One region of the Leuconostoc sp. JNUCC 76 genome, then DNA from elsewhere that is predicted to be linked to it. Evidence: riboswitches for the same ligand, from Rfam matches in the RefSeq annotation. Region 1 holds a riboswitch; each other region holds the start of a gene.

Region 1 (5,080 bases):
AGCTAGTTTTCTTGCTATCACCATCTTATCGGAGCAATAAGGGTCTGACAGAAACAACGCAGGCAATAGTAAAATTCACAGAAAATACTGAAGAACAGCGTCGATTAGTTGCCTCAAAAAATTTTTCAGAATTTCGGCATAATTTTCTGTTAATGATGAAAGGAGGTAAGTATATATGAAATCAGAAGACATTCAAGTTGTCGCTTTTGAAATTATTTTACACAGTGGAAATGCGCGCACAATGGTTCATAAGGCTTTTGAAGCTATGAGAAAAAAAAACTTTAAGCTATCTAACGAAAATCTAAAATTATCAAATGACGAATTACTATTAGCTCATAAATCGCAAACAAACTTATTACAAGAATACGCTGAGGGTAGTCATATTGATATGGAAATTATATTAGTCCATGCACAAGACCACTTAATGACAACGATGACTTTACGTGAGATGGCTATTGAAATGCAGACTCTTTATGAGGAGGTACAAGACATTGAAAAAAGGAATCAAACGAGGGCCAAAAAGGCCACAGGATAAGCAGTATGGTTTAGAGGTCGCAATCGAAGAAAATCGTACGGAAATGAGCCTTAAAAGCATGCAGTTTAATCGATTCATGTTAATCCGTTATGCCACGGCATTCTTTCTGTTCGTAAACTTGTATTGGGCCATAATTATGTGGCAGACCCCAGTGGCACTAATACCTGTTGCTTTAATGCTTATCGCTTCGCTAGCAATTCTTGAACAAATTAAGTTATTTGGACATCATACGAATCAACTGATTTATTCAAAAGTGTTCTTCAGATCACAGCTTATCGTGAATATCATTTTAATGGTGAGCATCCCAACATCGTTATTTACATTTTTTTACCAATTTATACAAAATACTGGTAGTAACCGCTTAGTGGTACTAATCCTGTTATTACTCAGTAGTAGCATGCTTCTCATAGTTAACAAAAGGTTAGGCTTGATTGCAACAAATCACGATAAATATTACGCACGTTTGACAGCCTATCAGTCCGTTCTTAAAAATAATAAGGAGATGAAATAGTTATGGAAAATGGACCTATGTTTAACTTCCTGCAAAAAGTGCTTTTGAAACCAATGACCAAAGTTTCACAATATAGAATTGTGAGAGCGATCATGGCTGCTGGTATGGCTTCAATCCCTTTTACAATTGTGGGATCTATGATATTAGTTTTGAATATATTGCCGACAGTATTTCCGTTCTTAAATGATTTTTTCGACGCAACATTCTTTAAGTTTAGCGATTTGTACATGATTGCCAACACAGCAACCATGGGTATCTTAGCCATGTATTTTAGTTTAGCAATTGGTTTTGAATTAACGCGTATTATTCAAACAGAAGATAAACTAAAAGTAGCGCCATTAAATGGTGCCTTCTTATCGCTATTTGCATTCTTTATGTGCTTGCCAGAATTGGTTTTAAAAGGTGGAAAAATTGTTCTGCTAAATACCATATCCAAGGACGAAACAGTTATCAACGGATTTAGAATGACCAGCACAATCGACCGTGTTGGAACAAGTGGTATTTTCACAGCGATTATTATGGCTATTTTAGCAGTCTGGTTGTATTCATTCTGTGTGAAACATAACTGGACGATTAAAATGCCGGATGCTGTACCGGAAGGTGTATCAAGATCATTTACGGCATTAATTCCAACTTTCGTTATTGCTTTTGTTGTACTGGGTATTAATGGTTCCTTAGTGTTACTCGGTACTGACATTTTCAAAATGATTGCAATACCATTTAGCTTCGTCACAAGCATGACTAGCACCTGGCTAGGAATTATGGTGATTGAGTTCTTGATTCATGCCTTGTGGATTGTTGGTATTCATGGCGCTAACATTATTTCCGCATTCATTACGCCTATCTTCTTAGCAAATATGGTAGCAAATTCAAATGGGGCTAACATACCGTTTGCTGGAGAATTTAATAATGCCTTTGCTATCTTAGGTGGTTCTGGTGCGACACTTGGATTATGCATATTTATTACTTTACTAGCACGTTCCGAACAGCTCAAAGTTTTGGGTCGAGCTTCAATTGTACCATCATTTTTCAATATTAACGAGCCGTTAATATTTGGACTACCAATTGTTTATAATCCTTATCTAGCTATTCCATTTTTCTTGGCACCAATGGCAACAGCTTCCGTTGCTTATGCAGCTATTAACTTCCATATCATTCGGCCAATTGTTATTCAAGCACCATGGCCATCCCCAGCCGGAATCGGTGCATTTATTAGTACCGTTGATTGGAAAGCAGCAGTCTTAGCAATAATCTGTGTTGTAATAGCTTTCATTATTTACCTACCATTTATCAAAATATATGATACGAAGTTGTACAATGATGAGCAGGGGAAAACGCAAGTACAGCCTTAATGACGAGACATCGAAATACTGGTCTGTGTTTAGTAGCAGATTGGTATTTTTATATTCTCGACTGGCGGATTTGTGAAAAGTAAATTTCATCTGTAAGTCTATCACTTAATGATAAAGTTATGTGAAAAATAGAATGAATTATTTAGATTTAATAGGAAAATTATGATACAATAATGTTTGTGCTAGGGGCGCCAAAATGGCTGAGAAGAACCCTTCGAACCTGAACTGATTAACATCAGCGTAGGAAAGTGCTACATTTTTTAACGTAGCATTTTTCTCTAGGTGAGAAAAATGTTTTTTTATTGCATAAAATGACTTATTGAAAGGAATTTTTTGAAAAATGAATAATAATCACTAGGGGCGTCGCAAAGACTGAGATGATGTATATCGGTCCCTTTGAACCTGATCTAGTTAATACTAGCGTAGGAAAGTGACCAATATTTGATAACGACATGTACTGTTGTCAAAAGTGTCCTTTTTTATGTATTTAAGGGCACTTTTTTTATTGGAAAAGGAATTTAATTATGATGTGGCAGGTTCAGCTGTATTTCTGGCCTGAAAGCTTGCAAATAATATGACCGCCAATGTCTATTCATAGATGGTGGTTTAACTATGCTCTAATCGAAATTAACACAATCATTAAAATATAAAAATACAATGGAATATTAAAAAGGAAATCATAATGAATAAAAATGTTAAGTTAACAAAAATAATGGTCGTTACAATTATGATAGCGCTAGATATCGTGCTATCTCCAATTTTTAGAATTGAAGGTATGGCACCAATGTCCAGTGTCATGAATATTATTGCTGGTGTAATTCTAGGACCAGTATATGCAGTTTTTATGGCAGTAATCACTGGAATAATAAGAATGCTAATGCTAGGTATACCGCCATTGGCTTTGACTGGTTCAATTTTTGGCGCTTTTGGTGCAGGTATCTTGTATAAGTGTGGACGTAATATGTATTGGTCAATTTTTGGTGAAGTTCTTGGAACCGGAATTGTAGGATCGTTAATTTCAGTTCCGGTGATGGTCTGGTTTACTGGACAACAACAAAATTTATATTGGTTTGTGTATACACCTCGTTTTGTGGGTGCAACCATAATTGGATCAGTAATCGCTTATTTTGCTTTAGTAAATTTGCTAAAAATAAATTCTTTTAAAGAAATTCAGAGAATGTTTGTTGGGTAGCATAGCTATAAAAAATGAATTAATAAAAATTAAATCAATTTTACCTTTGCAAAAGGCACGTTAGTACATTGCATAACCAATGATATTACGTTATAAACGGTGGCTAATACTATATTGTATCTTGGTGGTAAACCTATCATGAGTAGTGATACCCGTGAATTTTCGTCATTATTTCAGTCAACAGATGCATTACTATTAAACATGGGTCGACTTAATGAGTCACACGAACAAAGTTAGGAATGGCTATGGCGCGTAATCATCCAACAGTCATCAAAGGAAATACTTCAGAAATCAGAAGATTTGTCGGCTTACCATCATTAGCAAAAGGTATTGATGGTGCTAGCTCTGATCAGCATGATCAAGCGTTAAAAGATCTCATTTTTTCTTTGAAACAAATAACAACTGATTATGCCGATACCGTGTTTGTGGCAACAGGAAAAAAGGATGTCATTGTTCAAAATGATAAATACCTTATTTTAAACAATGGCGTCGATGAATTGAATAAGTTTGTTGGGACAGGAGACATGGTTGGTGCAATGATAACTACACTTCTTGCGGTCGGTAAAGATCCATGGGTTGCCAGTCAATTTGCAATTAGCTACCTCAATATAGCAGCTGAAAAAGCACTGTCACTAACAAGCGGCATGGAAAACTTCAGGAGAGAAGTCATTAACCAAATTGACTTGCTGTGCAGTGATCCTCAATGGGTATTTAACATTAAATATTCACAATTGAAAAAAAGCAATTAAGTGAATGAAATGTTAAGCATAAAGGCAAGTTATTGATATACCAATAAGTTACTAATAGATATCTACTAACTTTAAACTGCCTACTATCAATTAGGTTGCAAACGTACTATAGTTATTATAGTGAACAAAACAAATAATTATAGAAATGAGGTTCTATCATGAAAGTAACAATTTTTGGTAAAGGCAATATGGGACAGGCAATCGGAGCTAATTTTGAAAAAGCTGGCAATGGTGTCAACTATTTAACTCCAGAGGATACAACGACAAGTCTTAGTGAATTAGTTATTTTGGCTGTGCCTTATCCTGCTTTAGACACAATCGCTCAACAATACAAACAAGAATTAAAAGGAAAAGTTGTTGTTGATATAACAAATCCCTTGAACTTTGAGACTTGGAATGAATTAGTCGTTCCAGCTAATAGTTCAGCAGCAGAAGAACTACAAAATAAGTTACCAGATAGCATAGTACTTAAGGCATTTAATACAAATTTTGCTGCTACGCTACAAAGTGGAATGGTTGGTGAAAATACAACAACCGTTTTGGTGGCAGGAAACGATGAAGGGAAGAAGCTATTTATCGAGGCTTTGAATGATAGCGATTTAAATGTTCTTGATGCGGGTCAACTTAATCGAGCTCGTGAATTAGAGGCAACTGGTTTTCTACAGATGACCTTGGCAGCTAGTGAACAAATTGGCTGGACAGGTGGGTTTTCAGTTACTAAGTAACTTCCAAAATAAAAAG
Region 2 (5,080 bases), 490 kb from region 1:
CCCTTACTATAACACCATCATTCATTCGCAAAGTATATTTTGTTTGTGATATTTTCAGCAAAGCACATTATTTATAAATGTAAAGAACGCCAATATTTTAAGGTAGCGCTTATATTTGCACTTTGACTAATCATACTGATTACAGCAGCACCGTTAACACCCGTAGATAAAACTGATGACAAATTTGTTTCTGATATGCCACCGATTGCCACACTTGGCCATTTACTTTTACTTGTCAAATATTGCAACCCTTCAATCCCAATCTCTGGATTTGCATCCAATTTGCTTACTGTCGCAAAAACAGGACCAATTCCGATATAATCAATCCCTTTAATATTCTCTATTCTTTTATATTCGCTGTCGTTAGACACCGACACCCCAACAGCTAGACTTCCAGATAATTGAATATTATTGATGATATCGCCATCTTTTTGCCCAAAATGAACACCCTCTGCATCAATTTCATGTGCTAGTTGAATATCATCATCAATAATCAATGGAACATGGTAGTCAGCTGTTAGCTGCCGGACTTTTTTGGCCACTCGTAATTTCTCCGATCCACTTAAAGCAAGTTGACCTTTTTCTCGATATTGAAACACACTGATTTTTGATTGCAGTGCTTCCTCTAAGACTTCAAAAAAATGTCTCTCTCCATTGGTGTCCTGAGTTCCTAATACAAAATAATTTACTAATATGCTCGGATCAAACATTTTCTAGTACCTCTGGAAAATGCCTGTCAGTCACTATTGCTTGGTGATTAAGCGGCCCATGACCATGACCAACATCGATACCTTCACGAATGGTAGCATCAACATAAGCTTTTGCATGAATAATAGCCGTTTCCATATCATCTCCCAAAGCTAAACGTGCAGTAATAGCCGCAGAAATTGTATCCCCTGTCCCGTGAGTTCTAATTGTATCTACCCGTGAACTTTTAAGCCAAAAATGACTACCATCAGCTAGTAGAATATAGTCATAAACATCTTTTCCAGAGGCATGCCCGCCTTTTAATAATACGTTTTCAGCTCCTAATTGTTGTATCTTTAAAGCTGATTGCATGACATCCTCATGGTTAGTAATGCTTGACCCACTTAAGACTTCAGCTTCTGGCCTATTAGGCGTAATGAGCGTTGCCAACGACATCAAACTAGACTTAATAGCAACTATGGCCTCATCACTCAATAAGTGAGCGCCTCCCTTGGCAATCATTACAGGATCTAATACATAGTCACCAAAATCTGCTTGTTGTAAATATTCAGCCACTGCTTCTACTGTAGCCACATCACCAAGCATGCCACTTTTTACAGCACTTACTTTTAAGTCATCAGCCACTGATTTTAATTGGGCATGGATCATAGATGGTGAGGTCATCGAAACTTGCTGTACACCCATCGTATTTTGTGCTGTTAAAGCAACAATAACATTAGCGCCATAAACACCTTGGGCAGCAAACGTCTTTAAATCTGCACTAATTCCAGCACCACCACTACTATCCATACCAGCAATTGTTAAAACTTGGGGCGTTTTATTAACCATAATTTAGCACACTTTTCTCAATAAACTTTTGAACATCGATATTATCAATAACAAATAATTCATCTAATAATTGATTGGTAAAAGAACCTGGTTGATTCGTTTTTGTGGCGGCTTTTTGTCCAGCAAGTTTGAATGTAGCCATTGCATTCATCACATTAGAAACCTTTAGCTCATCAGCAATAAACGCGCCAATTAATGATGATAAGGCATCTCCTGTACCTACAATAGAAGATAATTGTTCCACATTTATATCAAGTGTTTGTGTGTATTGACCATCACTGACAACGTCACAAGAACCGCTTAGCGCAATAACTGCACTTGTTTTTTTGGCGGCACGCTGTGCAATTTCAATTACGTCCCCTTTTCCAGTAGCATCAATACCTTGACTAGCAAAATCAATATCGGCAAACCAAGCAATTTCGGCCGCATTGCCACGAATAACATCAACATGACCAGATGCTAAAAATTGTGTAATAGCTTTAGACCTGAATGGAACTGAGACAGCAACCGGATCTAATACGACTGGCTTGCCTAATTGGTATGCTTCCTGAGAAAGTTTAATAATATCGTTAATTTCTACTTTTTGAAGCGTACCTGTGTTAATAATCACTACATTGGCAATTCCGGCTAATTCCTTAAATTCTGCTAGCTCGCGACTCATTAACGGTGAGGCACCAACAACATTAACTACATTGGCTACAAATTGTGGTGTAACAAAATTTGCATAAGTAAGGACAAGAGGTGATTTCATTCTAACATCTGTAATATTCATGATTAAATTCCTTTTTTTCTTGTTTGGCTTCGTGTTTTTAAAATTAACATTAATGAATAAAAAAACCGCTAACTATCAGAAAAGATTAGTTAACGGCTAAATAGGCATATTTATACACCAGAATAGTTCATTATTATAATCTTCCTTCGCACGAATTACCGTAATCAGGTTCAATGGGTATCTCTCAGCCAGCTTGGGCACCCCAGATATTTATTTAATTCTACTTCAGTGTACCTGAATTTATATGAATAATCAACCGCCTAAGTATGCCTTGCGCACATCATCTGATGCAAGTAGCTCTGCTCCCGTACCTGTCATCGTAATCTTGCCACTTTCCAAAACATAGCCGCGATCCGCAATTTTTAGCGCTTGATTCGCATTTTGTTCGATTACTAATACTGTCATTCCTTGTGCATTAACATTTTTAATAATATCAAAAACTTTTTCAATAAATAGCGGTGCCAAGCCCATGGAAGGTTCATCCAACAATAATAATTTTGGTTGTGCCATTAATGCGCGACCCATGGCTAGCATTTGTTGCTCACCACCAGATAAAGTCGCCGCATCTTGATTACGTCTCTCCTTTAAAATTGGAAACTGATCGTAAATAAGTGCATATTCATCTTTCAAGTTAATGCCCTTGCTTCGAGTAAAAGCACCTAACTGTAGGTTTTCTTGAACAGTCATGCCAGAAAAAACGCGCCGTCCTTCTGGCACTTGGGCAACTCCACTTGAAACAATTCGCTCTGAATTCATAGTTAATATGTTTTGATTTTCAAATAAAATACGTCCCTTAGTGGTTTTTTCTAAGCCTGAAATCGTACGTAAAATTGTAGTTTTCCCAGCGCCATTAGCACCAATTAGTGATACGATTTCGTTATTGTTCACCACAAAGTTAACGTCTTGTACCGCTTTAATGGCACCATAACTTACGTTTAAATTTTCAACTGTCAGTACTGCACTCATTCGTTATTTTCTCCCAAATATGCACGGATCACATCGGCATTCTGCTGTATTTCTAATGGTGTGCCACTGGCTAATAACTTACCGTACTCTAATACATATAATCGCTCACTGACAGCCATAACAAGATTCATATCATGCTCAATTAAAATAATGGTCATCTTAAACTCTTGTTGAACTTGTTTAATTAAACGTGTTAAATCAGCCGTTTCTTGTGGATTCATACCAGCTGCTGGCTCATCTAAAAATAAGACTTTAGGTTTTGTGGCCAGTGCCCGAACAATTTCTAAACGTCGTTGTTGCCCATATGGTAAGTTTGTTGCCAGCGTATCTTGTACCTCCAGCATATCAAAAATACTTAGCAGCTTACGAGCTTCGTTTTTTAGTTGCTCTTCATTTTTATAAAATGAAGGTAAACGAAACAATGAACTGAATACATGTGCCTGAGTATTAGCATTCATGGCAATCATAACATTCTCTAATACTGTTCGACTTTCAAACAAGCGAATATTTTGAAAAGTGCGCGCAACACCTAATCGAGCCCTTTTTGCAGGCGATTGACGATTGACATTAGCTAACCGCTGACCATCAAATAAGAGTACTTCTCCCTCACTAGGTGAATACACACCTGTTAGTAAATTAAATAATGTGGTTTTACCTGCACCATTTGGCCCAATTAAACCAATTAACTCATTTTCGGAAGCTTCAATATTAACACCATCAACAGCAGTTACACCTCCAAAACGGATACTTAAATCACGCGTTTTCAGAATTGTCTGAGCCATGTCCGTCTCCTTCATCAAATAACCATTTCTTTAATGATAGTTCTCGACTACCAAAAATACCTTGAGGTCTAATCAGCATCACAGTAATTAAAATAACAGCGTAGATGACCATACGCAACGAACCAAAATTTTGTAACATTGTATCTAACACACCTAATGCAATTGCTGTCACAACTGTCCCACTCATTGAGCCAATCCCACCTATTACAATAATGATTAAGATCATAATACTTTGTATAAAAGCATAGTCTTTAGGCGCAATAGATTGGATGAAACTTGCACGCAAGCTACCAGCCATAGCAGCAAATAGTGCCCCAGTCACAAAAGCAATTACCTTATATTTAGTTGTATTAATTCCTAAGGATTCGGCAGCAATTTCATTATCACGAACGGCAATAATAGCTCGCCCAGGCATACTACGAACAAAGTTGACCACAATAATCAATGTTATAACTGCTAATATATAAACTAATTGCCAACTCACAAAAGGTGCGATGCCAAAAATACCAGCTGGTCCGTTAGTTATTTTCAAGTTCATAATGACAATTCGAATAATTTCAGCAAACCCTAATGTTGCAATAGCCAAATAATCACCACGTAAACGCAAAGTTGGAATACCAACAATTAGGGCAATTATGCCACTGACTACGATACCCGCGGTCATTCCCAAAATAAAGCCACTGATACCAGGAACAACTTCCATAACTAATGCTGTCGCGTAAGCACCGATAGCCATAAATCCAGCGTGCCCTAACGAAAACTGCCCCGAAATACCAACCACTAGATTAAGTCCCAGTGCAGCAATGATATTAATGCCAATAAGTACAATCGTTGTGATGCCATAATGACCAATAAGGCCAACCATTTGAGCTACGAATATCAAAATGAACCCCATTGCAGCCAAAGATGCCCATGATAACGTGTATTTAATATGCGCTTGATCCATCAAACTTTCTCCCGCTTGTTTTTCCCTAAAATACCAGTCGGTTTAATAAGCAATATGACAATCAACATTGCATACACA
Region 3 (5,080 bases), 190 kb from region 1:
TTTTGTTCAAGTGTGTCTAGAAGCAGGACCATATCCGTTGTAAACGAAAAAGCCGCTCCTAGGAATATATAGGCGACAATTCGAGTTATCATGATAATTGCCATTTCATGGGAACCAAAAGTTGTAAATGATGTCCATGCACCTAAGACAGGCAAGATAGGCATGGCAATTAATAGCAAATAACGTTTCCAAGACAGTTTTGAAAGAACAAGATAAATACCAGCAACAATCGTTACAACAACATTGATTTGATAATTCAGGACAAAAGTTAGTTCGATGCTAACGATAAGTATAAGTAGAAATTTAACACTTGGATTCATAAAAAATGCTCCATATATTGTAACGTTCGATTAGATAGATGCAAATGATAATCAATGATTGGGCGTAGCTGATCTAGTTGGTGGCTAATAATAATAAAACGTTGTCGTCCAATGTCTGCGATTTCTCGTAAAATTTCGCCTACAACACGAACAGAATCTGTGTCCAGACCAGCAATAGGTTCGTCTAACAATAATATTGGTGTACCAACAATTAGCATCACCAAGAGTTGAACTTTTTTCTTTTGCCCGCCAGAGAGCTGATAAACGACATGATCTTGTAGTCCATCCAAATTTAAGCGCTCTAAATAACGAGTAATGACTTTTTCGGACCATTTTTCTGGTTGCTGCGCATGTTGCACGCTCAACGCGATTTCCTCACGAATCGTCATTCGTAAAAATTGTCGTTCTGCATTTTGAAATATCAATGCTACTTGTTTTGCATATTTTGCAGCATTAAATTTTTTGATATTTTGATCCATATACAAAATGTCACCTTGGTAGGATTTTAGACGAGTTAGCGCATTAAAAAGGGATGACTTGCCTGTGCCATTTGCTCCAGTAAGGAGCGTAATTCCACCAGGAGCCAAAGATAAATCAGAAATACTAATTAATTGACGTTGTCCCACTAAAAGTTCAAAGTTTTTTAATTGCAAAACACCTTCTTTAGGTAATTGCAGGTGGACATTTTGTTCCGGTAAAATACGATTCTGAAAGTTATTAACAGTTGTTACTTTTTTGTGGTGTATTTCCCATACATGATCAACAAGTGGTTCGTACCCATGTAAATCGTGATCAGTGATTAATATAGTGGTTTGTCCCTGTTTTTGTAAATCTTTCAATTTAGCTAATAGATCCTGACGAGATTGGCTATCAATATTTGCAAAAGGTTCGTCTAATAATAAGAAATCACTTTGCATTGCAACAATGATAGCTAATGCAACTTTTTGCTTTTCACCACCTGATAAGGTGTTAATATCTTGATGAGTTAATTCTGAGATACCAACAAATTCTAGAGCATGCGTTGCACGTTGCTTGATATCAGAAGGATGAACTTGCAAGTTTTCTAAAGTAAAAATCAATTCTTCCAGTGGTGTTTTCATAACAAATTGAGTGTCTGGATCTTGAAATAAAAAACCGACGACTTTAGCTTTTTCGTTAGCTGGTAATGTGGTAACTGATTGATCATTAACAAGCACTTCACCTTTTAGTTGGGGATATAGTCCTGCAAATATTCGGAGAAGGGTTGATTTTCCAGAGCCAGATGGACCGATTAATAGGTTAAAACTATTGTGAGATATTGACATAGTGGTATCATCAAGTATTTTTGTGTTGCCATATGACAAACTGATATGTTTTAAACGAGTAACCATAATAATTCCCTATGTACGCGGAAATTCCGCTTATTTATATTTATCTGTTTTCTTTGCAATGGTTAAAACATCAGAATCTGTAGCCATGTTTATTTTGCTGTAAACCATGACAGGAATGTCACTAATTTCTGCTGCAACCTTCGGCAGATTTTTCAAAATATCCATTAATTGATCGTAATCACCGTCAAGAGTTGATTCAAAAGCACCTACCTGATAGTTGACACCACTCTTGTCAATGTAAGCAATCACATGATCAACTATGCGAATGATTTTTTCTGTATCAGCTGTCATTGGTAATACTTGGACTGCAATACTTGATATCATGAGACCACCTCGTTTTTATTAACCTCTAGAATACCTGATTTAGCAACTAGTTTTTGTGTGAAGTAAACGATAACTCCTGCAAAAATAGCTGCTGAAATGAGACGAGTAATGAATAATCCAATCAACAAACCAAATGAATAATCAGCATATCCATTGCGGAAAAGGTCCCAAATAAATGTCACAATAGTAACTGTGATGACAGACATTGACAAACTCGTTTTGTCCCAACGACGGTAGCCAAATACAGCAAATCCAAGTTCGGTACCAAACCCTTGGATTAATGCAGCGACAACATTCATGACACCCCATTGAGAGCCAAAAACCATTTCAATTGTGCCGCCAAGTGTTTCACCTATAATAGATGCACCAGGACGACGTAAGATGAACCCAGCCATAGGACCAGCCATTAGCCAAGGACCCAATGTTGCATCATTAGCATATGCGCTTAATCCGAATGGTGTTAAAAAGGCAGCGATGACATTATAGCCAAATGCCCAAGCCCAAAATATAAATCCAAAAAACACACCGATTAGTGCGATGAAGATAACATCGCGAAGTGACCATTTGTTTGCAGACATTTGCAAAACCTCCTAAAATTTCCGATATTAACCAATAAGAGTATGAGATATACAACTGTTTTCATGACTTATTGGTTAATAATTGATGTAGCCGAAATCACCGCAAAATCGGGTGTAATTAGAAAAAGCCAGACTTCACAAGGAAGACTGGCTTGAAAAATTGTGGTCATAATTTCAATGCATAAACGACACTTAACAAACTTGTGTTATTTCATCATCACATATTATAGTGATAACGTTACAAAACATAGTACTGGTAAGATATGTCATTTCATAAATACATTTTCAAGTAAATCTCCCTACGCTAGTATTATCTAGATCAGGTGTAATGGGTTTTATCTCAGCACGACGGCACCCCAGATTTTGGTGTTTTCAGTTATTTGTGAAAAGCTCACGCATAGAGTGTAACACAGGACCAATTATCGTGCAAACTATTCATTCGTATGTTATAGAATTTAATCACCAAATAATGTTATATTTTCTAACATTTTAATGTTTTTAATGAAGAAATTTGAGTATGATGTAACTTGTGGTCTTTATTAATTAAAAGTACATGATATCAGCGAGATATTGAGTTATTTGTTATACTAAAATGAGTAAAAAACAACTCTAAGGATAGAAAATGGACAGTATTCATCTTTCACCACGGCTTGCAGCTGTGGCTTCATTTGTACCCAAAGGCGCAAGGTTAGCCGATATTGGCTCTGATCACGCTTATTTACCTGCTAATTTATTAATTAATAACAAAATTTCGTTCGCAATTGCTGGTGAGGTTGCTAAAGGACCTTACGAAAATGCGCAGCACGAAATTGTTCGAAAATCGTTAACCACACAACTTGAGGCGAGATTGGCGAATGGATTAGCGGCAATTAAAGATGAGGATCATATTGACACAGTCACAATCGCTGGTATGGGCGGTGTCTTAATTACAGACATATTAGAAGCGGGATTTTCAAGAGCAAAACATTTTGAAACGCTTATACTACAACCCAATACTGATGAGCACGTTGTGCGAACATGGCTAAACAACCATCAGTATAAAATTAACGACGAGGTTGTTGAACAAGAGGATAACCATTTTTATGAAATTATGATTGCAACAAAGGGCACCCAAATTTTATCAAGCCTTGATAAAAAATTTGGTCCTGTCTTGCGAAAGAGCAAAACGTCCGTTTTTGTTGCTAAATGGCAGAAAGAATTGGACCGTATCGACACAATTTTTGAAAATCTTGAATTTGCTGGAAAAACTGATTCACCCATTTATCAAGATTGGAAAAACAAATATCAGCAAATTCAGGAGGTTATCAAGTGATTGCACAAGAGCTAATTGACAAGATTGAGATTTTTGCGCCCAAACAATTAGCTGAGGAGGGTGACCCTACGGGACTGCAAATTGGTGATCCTAAACAGCCCGTGCATCGAGTAATAACAGCCCTTGATGTTCGTCCAGAAGTGGTTCAAGAAGCAATTGATAATCAGGTCGATTTTATATGGGCACACCATGAGGTCATGTTCTTTCCGGCAAAAAATCTAGACTTATCACAGCCTCAAAATCGAATGTATGCAGATTTGATTCAACACCATATTGTTGTTTATGCTTCACATACTAATATGGATAGTGCACAAGGTGGCATGAACGATTGGCTGGCTGAAGCGCTCGGTATTCAAAATGCAGTGCCTCTGGTACCAAATGTAGATAAGAGAACGGGTCTTGGCAGGATTGGACAATTAGTGCAACCAATTTCTGTACAAGAATACGCTGTGAAAATTCGTGATTTGTTTAAAGTTCAAGCAGTGCGCGTTATCGCTAACGATGTGACAAAGCCAATTCAAAAGATCGCTGTGCTAGGTGGAGATGGTGGCCGTTGGTGGCGGGTTGCGCAACAAGCTGGAGCTGATGCCTATGTCACAGCCGATGTCTACTATCACGTTGGGCACGACATCTTGGCTTCAAATTTTATTGTGATCGATCCTGATCATCATATGGAAGCCATTGCTAATGAAAAAATGGTTGATAAGGTCAAAGAATGGTTTGGTGACACTGTTGATATAGTTGCTACAAAAATCAATACAGATCCATACAAATATATTTAGTGAACGGCTAAAGCAGTGGGCAAATGCTCAAAAGGAGTAATATATGACAAAGTATCCTGAATTAACAGAACGTTTTTTGAAGTATATAAAAGTAGATACGCAATCTGATGAGAACTCAGAAACAGTACCTTCGTCACCTAAAGAGGTCGCTTTTTTGGCAGATTTAGCTGACGAATTAAAAGCTATTGGTCTTGAAAATGTACGCACCATGAAAGATGGTTATGTATTTGCGGAATTATCCAGCAATATTGATGACAGTGCTGTACCCACAATTGGCTTTATTGCACACGTCGATACTGCAGATTTTAATGGAGCGAACATTAACCCACAAATTGTTAAAAATTACGACGGCCAATCGTCAATTAAGTTGGGAAATAGTGGTTACGAATTGACA
Region 4 (5,080 bases), 740 kb from region 1:
AACGAACCCTCATAATCGTGTAATCTTGCAAAAGTAAGCAGTAAGCTTGATTTCCCAATACCGTTGGGTCCAGTAATTAAGGTGATTTTATCTTTTGCCCATTCAAAACTGCTATTCTTCAAAATAGATTGTTTATCGTTTTTTACCGTCACATTTGCCATACTAAACACAGACTCATTGAAGTCATCATTAGTAACAATACTATCATTTACATCTTGTTTAAAAAAAGAAGACCAAACTGTAGAATTAACACAGGCTATATGTCGATTTTCAATACGATATAAATCTGTTATAAGATTTTCATATCCACTTGTGTCGTGATCTGAAACTAAAATGCCATGCCCCTGATCAACTAATTTTTTTAGCAATACTTGTAACTCCTGTCGATGTTCTGGATCAACGGCCGCAAAAGGTTCATCCAATAAAATAATTTCTGCGCCCATCGCTAATGTTTCAGCCAAAGCAACCTTTTGCAATTCGCCACCTGACAAGTATGAAAGTTCTCGGTGTCGTAGCGATTCAATGCCTACTTCTGATAAAGCAGAATTAATTCTCTTATCAATTTCCTCGGTAGTTAAAGATAAATTTTCTAACGAAAAAATCAATTCATCTTCTACACGATCCATGGCAAATTGTTGATCTGGATGCTGAAATAGCATGGCAACTTTTTTAGCACGATGGTTCGCTTTGATTTGAGCAATTGACTGATGATTCAAAGACACTTTCTGTGACAATTCGCCGCCATATTTAGGATATAATCCAGCTAAGGCAGTCATCAAAGTTGATTTGCCACATCCAGATGAACCAACTAATAATATAAATTGTTCTGGTCTAATCTCCAGCGAAATATCTTCTAAGATAATTTCATCGTCAAATTTAATATCCAAATGATTGGCCTTTAATTCTGTCATACTTTTATTGACCTTATCGATTTGTTTTTAATAATTTAGACTTCTCTAGCAAGTTGACAATCCAGTAAACTAATAGACCGGCAAAGAATGCAATTGAAATCCAGCGAACAATAAACAACCCAACTAGCATACCAAAATCAAATTGTAGATATCCGTCGTGGAATAATGACCAGATGAATGTCACGCATGTTCCGGTAAATGTTGATAAAATCAAACCCATTTTCCAGCTTTTATATCCTGTCAAGGTAAAACCAAGTTCTGATCCGATACCTTGAATAAATCCAGAAATTAGTGTTGCAACACCCCAATAGCCGCCCAACAAGGCTTCTCCAGTGGCGCCAAGCAATTCACCTATTAATCCCGCACCAACACGTTTCAATAAATAACTAGCCAATGGGGCTGCCATCATCCATGGCCCAATAGTGATTGCGATGGTATATTGGTGTAACCCAAGCGGAACTAAGACAGCATCAAGTGCTGTGTACACTGGATCCATAATAAAATAAATCACACCAAAGGCAATACCAATCAACGCCATTAAAATAACTTCTCGCAAAGACCACTTCCCTTTTGATCCCGCTGTTACTGTTTCTACTTGTTCCATAAACATCTCTCCTCTTGTTTCGAGGTCGTATGTTTCGATAAAATACCTTTTATAGTTATAAGTGTCTATACAAAAAGCCACCAACCACAAAAGAATTTAGTGATTGATGGCATCAAAAAGACATCTTAATCTAACTTATTCTTCCTTCGCAGGTATTAACCTGACAGGTTCAATGGGTATTATCTCAACCTTACGGTACCCCAGATAAAATATTAACTTCGTGGATCAGTATAACCCATTCTAATTTTAAATGCAAAAAAATTTCTAGCCCATTAACTGCGCTATAAAACCATTTGCAATTTTAATTTTTCAGTGCTATGCTAATCACATTAAAAAAATATATGCTGTCCACTAGGGGTGCCTTCTTGGCTGAGATGATATTACTTATCAATCCCTTCGAACCTGATCTAGTCAATGCTAGCGTAGGAAAGTGGTATTCTTTTTACAAAAGATACTCTTTTTTGCCTGGTCAAGAGAGAGTTTTTTTGTTGGACATGTAAACATTTTAGGAGAAATTATGTTTTCAGAAGAATTACGCACCCAAGCTGCACCAATTATGACAGCCATTCATGGTCACGCATTTGTTCGTGGCATTGCGGACGGTCACGTTCCCCGAGAAGCTTTAATTTTTTACGTTGAACAAGATTTCCAATATCTTAGTGAATTCATCAAAATTTATGCCAATGCCATTACCAAATTAACTAATCGTAATGAAATGAAATTTTTTGCTGATTCAATTGATTTCATTTTAAATAGCGAAATTCATCCCCATCATGTTTTTTGTGAGGTTGCCGGTGTTGAATATGAAAAATTGCAACACGCCACACCAACACCTAAAGCATACCTATACGAATCACATATGTATCGCGCGGCTGACACCGGCTCCTTATTAAATATTCTAGCTGCTTTTCAGGCATGCCCTTGGACCTATAATGAAATTGCAAAAAAACAAGTTCAAGAGAAAGCGAACACAAATGATAACCCATTCAAAAGCTGGATTGATTTTTATGATAATACAGATGATGATTCGGAAGTTTCACTATCCGATAAAATCTTTGAATGGATAGATCGCTTAGCAGAAAATGCAACAACTCAACAACGCCAACAGGCAAAACAGTTTTTTCTTAAAAGTTGTGAATTAGAATGGCAGTTCTGGGAACAAGCCTACCACCAAGAAGACTGGCGCTTCAAAGATGTATTAAATCAGGCAAGCATTTTGTAAAGAAGTGAAATTTAATAACACAAAATTATTTGTTTGTAGCTTTCAAAAAAGCCAATTTTAATTCAGCATTGTCTTCTGGTGTACCTAACGCAATACGAATCCACTCAGGATTAAGTCGATCGTTGACTTGGAAACCTTGTTCTAATAATTTTTGACCAACCTTTTTCGTCTCGCCAACCTTTATCCAAATAAAATTAGCCTGTGATTCATAAAACTTAAACTTGTTTTGAATCAAAAATTCTTGGAACTTTTGGCGCTCTACTTGAAAACGTTGGGCATTTTTCTGTAAGTATTCTTGATCCAATACAGCAGCCGTGCCACCAGCAATCTGATAGGTTGATAAGTTATACGGTAAACGGACTGCTTGCATCGCACTATAAAGGGGATCTTGCATAATGCCATATCCAACACGTAAATTAGCTAGACCATATGCCTTTGATAAGGTACGTAGCACAACCAAGTTTGTATACTCAGCTACCAAAGGTGCCATAGTAGCATCAGGTTCATCTACAAAATCATAGTAGGCTTCGTCTACTACTAATGTAATATTTACTGGTAGCTTGTCCAAAAAGCGCTTAATGGAGCCGATTGTTTCGAATACTCCTGTTGGATTGTTGGGATTAGCTATCCATACCATAGCGGTTTTATCATCAATAGCATCTAAAATCGCATCAAAATCAACATGCCCATTATCAACATTAACGGGTATTTTTTTTGTTGTAGACTGTTCGATTTGTGCATGCATCGCATATTCACCAAATGTCGGATTGGGAATAATAATATTTGATTCTGGTTCCAACACAACACGAGTCAACAGCTCAATCAATTCATCTGCGCCAGCACCAAATACCAAATGTTGTGGATCAACGTGATTTAACTTAGCTACTGCTGCACGTAGTTCTGTCGCTTGCCCATCTGGATAATAACCTAAAACATCATCTGAAACAGCTCGTACAGCTTGAGCAACTTTTGGTGATGGACCATACACAGACTCGTTGGCTGATAAGCGAGCTAAATGTTGCAAGCCATACTTTGCTTTTACAGCTTCTACTGGTAATTCTGCTTGATAAGCTGCTAAATCTTTAACTGTCTTTTTCATTTTTCTTGTCTCCTCGCCAATCAGCGCGTTCATGCAATAATGATTTTTTCCCTAAACGTGACCCTAATTCATCTTTAATATCATCTAAACTGACACCCTTTTCAACTAATAAGACCATTAAATGAAACAATAAATCTGAAGTTTCATAAATTAACTCTTCATTATTATTTTTGGCGCCGAGAATTACTTCTGTGCTTTCTTCTCCCAATTTTTTTAGGATTTTATCTAATCCTTTTTGATATAGATAATCAGTATAGGATCCAGTTTGAGGATTTTGTTTGCGATCAAGTGCTTGTTCATAAAGTTCTTCAATTGTTTGTTGTGGCATCATTTCTCCTTTTTAGTGTGGTATTTACTCTTTTGGAAAATAACCATCAGTCCATTTATTTGTAATTGCTGCTTGATTTGCATCTGCTAAACTTTCACCCTTTATCGTGTTAAAAAAGCATGAGTAAGCATTAGTATGACAGGCTGGTCCAGCAGGATTGACATGAATAAGCAGGGTATCTAAATCACAATCTAATGTCATGCTAACAACCTGTTGTATGTTGCCCGAAGTCTCCCCTTTATGCCACAATTCTTGTCGTTCACGAGACCAAAACCAAGTTTGCCCAGTACTTTTGGTTAATGAATAACTTTCTTTGTTCATATAACCCAGCATCAAAAATGCCTTCGTTTCCGCGTCGACAATAACAGCAGGGATCAAACCATTTTGACTTTGCTTGTTGAAATCCGGTTCAGTGCCAATCATATGCGTATCTCCACACCATCATCTTTTAATGTCCGTTTCAAATTTGGTATTTTAATTTCACCAAAATGAAACACTGAAGCAGCTAGTGCTGCGTCAATTTTAGTATTCTCAAATAAATTAATGAAATCTTGTATTGAACCAGCACCACCTGAGGCTACTACTGGTACATTCACAGCATCTGCTAGTTGATTATAAAGCTGAATATCGTACCCTTTTTTTGTTCCATCGGCATCCATACTTGTTACTAGCAATTCGCCAGCCCCACGAGCGACTAATTCAGAGGCCCATTCAATAGCATCAAGACTTGTAGGCTTAGATCCTCCAGAAACATAGACCCGATAAATGCCAGCCGACTCATCCCACTTAGCATCAATAGCGCCGACGATGGCCTGGGAGCCAAATATTTTAGCCCCGTCCGTAATTAACGCTGGGTTCTTTACTGCTTCGGAGTTAACAAATATTTTATCAGCTCCAGCTTTAATTAAACGAGCCA

Evidence for each region. A riboswitch is a leader RNA that binds a small molecule or an ion and turns the genes downstream of it on or off. The one in region 1 is predicted to bind thiamine pyrophosphate.
Region 2: linked by a shared signal. The riboswitch ahead of thiM (hydroxyethylthiazole kinase) and the one ahead of thiW (energy coupling factor transporter S component ThiW) in region 1 are both predicted to bind thiamine pyrophosphate.
Region 3: linked by a shared signal. The riboswitch ahead of JNUCC76_RS03750 (ECF transporter S component) and the one ahead of thiW (energy coupling factor transporter S component ThiW) in region 1 are both predicted to bind thiamine pyrophosphate.
Region 4: linked by a shared signal. The riboswitch ahead of JNUCC76_RS08270 (ECF transporter S component) and the one ahead of thiW (energy coupling factor transporter S component ThiW) in region 1 are both predicted to bind thiamine pyrophosphate.

What each region holds. Positions count from the first base shown of each region.
Region 1 covers NZ_CM132206.1:912,246-917,325, forward strand. The annotation lists gene JNUCC76_RS04520 (BglG family transcription antiterminator) at 1-179, shown strand, start outside; gene JNUCC76_RS04525 (PTS cellobiose transporter subunit IIA) at 176-535, shown strand; gene JNUCC76_RS04530 (sugar transporter) at 492-1,046, shown strand; gene celB (PTS cellobiose transporter subunit IIC) at 1,064-2,398, shown strand; TPP riboswitch at 2,573-2,662, shown strand; TPP riboswitch at 2,745-2,844, shown strand; gene thiW (energy coupling factor transporter S component ThiW) at 3,126-3,590, shown strand; partial or broken gene JNUCC76_RS04545 (hydroxyethylthiazole kinase) at 3,729-4,339, shown strand; gene JNUCC76_RS04550 (NADPH-dependent F420 reductase) at 4,498-5,064, shown strand.
Region 2 covers NZ_CM132206.1:425,369-430,448, reverse strand. The annotation lists gene thiE (thiamine phosphate synthase) at 72-710, opposite strand; gene thiD (bifunctional hydroxymethylpyrimidine kinase/phosphomethylpyrimidine kinase) at 703-1,536, opposite strand; gene thiM (hydroxyethylthiazole kinase) at 1,529-2,308, opposite strand; TPP riboswitch at 2,433-2,523, opposite strand; gene JNUCC76_RS02340 (ABC transporter ATP-binding protein) at 2,561-3,274, opposite strand; gene JNUCC76_RS02335 (ABC transporter ATP-binding protein) at 3,271-4,056, opposite strand; gene JNUCC76_RS02330 (branched-chain amino acid ABC transporter permease) at 4,028-5,002, opposite strand; gene JNUCC76_RS02325 (branched-chain amino acid ABC transporter permease) at 5,002-5,080, opposite strand, start outside.
Region 3 covers NZ_CM132206.1:725,606-730,685, forward strand. The annotation lists gene JNUCC76_RS03735 (energy-coupling factor transporter transmembrane component T family protein) at 1-320, opposite strand, end outside; gene JNUCC76_RS03740 (ATP-binding cassette domain-containing protein) at 317-1,690, opposite strand; gene JNUCC76_RS03745 (thiamine-binding protein) at 1,721-2,014, opposite strand; gene JNUCC76_RS03750 (ECF transporter S component) at 2,011-2,592, opposite strand; TPP riboswitch at 2,872-2,961, opposite strand; gene JNUCC76_RS03755 (tRNA (adenine(22)-N(1))-methyltransferase) at 3,215-3,904, shown strand; gene JNUCC76_RS03760 (Nif3-like dinuclear metal center hexameric protein) at 3,901-4,686, shown strand; gene pepT (peptidase T) at 4,730-5,080, shown strand, end outside.
Region 4 covers NZ_CM132206.1:1,651,427-1,656,506, forward strand. The annotation lists gene JNUCC76_RS08265 (ABC transporter ATP-binding protein) at 1-911, opposite strand, end outside; gene JNUCC76_RS08270 (ECF transporter S component) at 925-1,515, opposite strand; TPP riboswitch at 1,639-1,728, opposite strand; TPP riboswitch at 1,859-1,961, shown strand; gene tenA (thiaminase II) at 2,033-2,737, shown strand; gene hisC (histidinol-phosphate transaminase) at 2,763-3,836, opposite strand; gene hisE (phosphoribosyl-ATP diphosphatase) at 3,820-4,164, opposite strand; gene hisI (phosphoribosyl-AMP cyclohydrolase) at 4,189-4,587, opposite strand; gene hisF (imidazole glycerol phosphate synthase subunit HisF) at 4,584-5,080, opposite strand, start outside.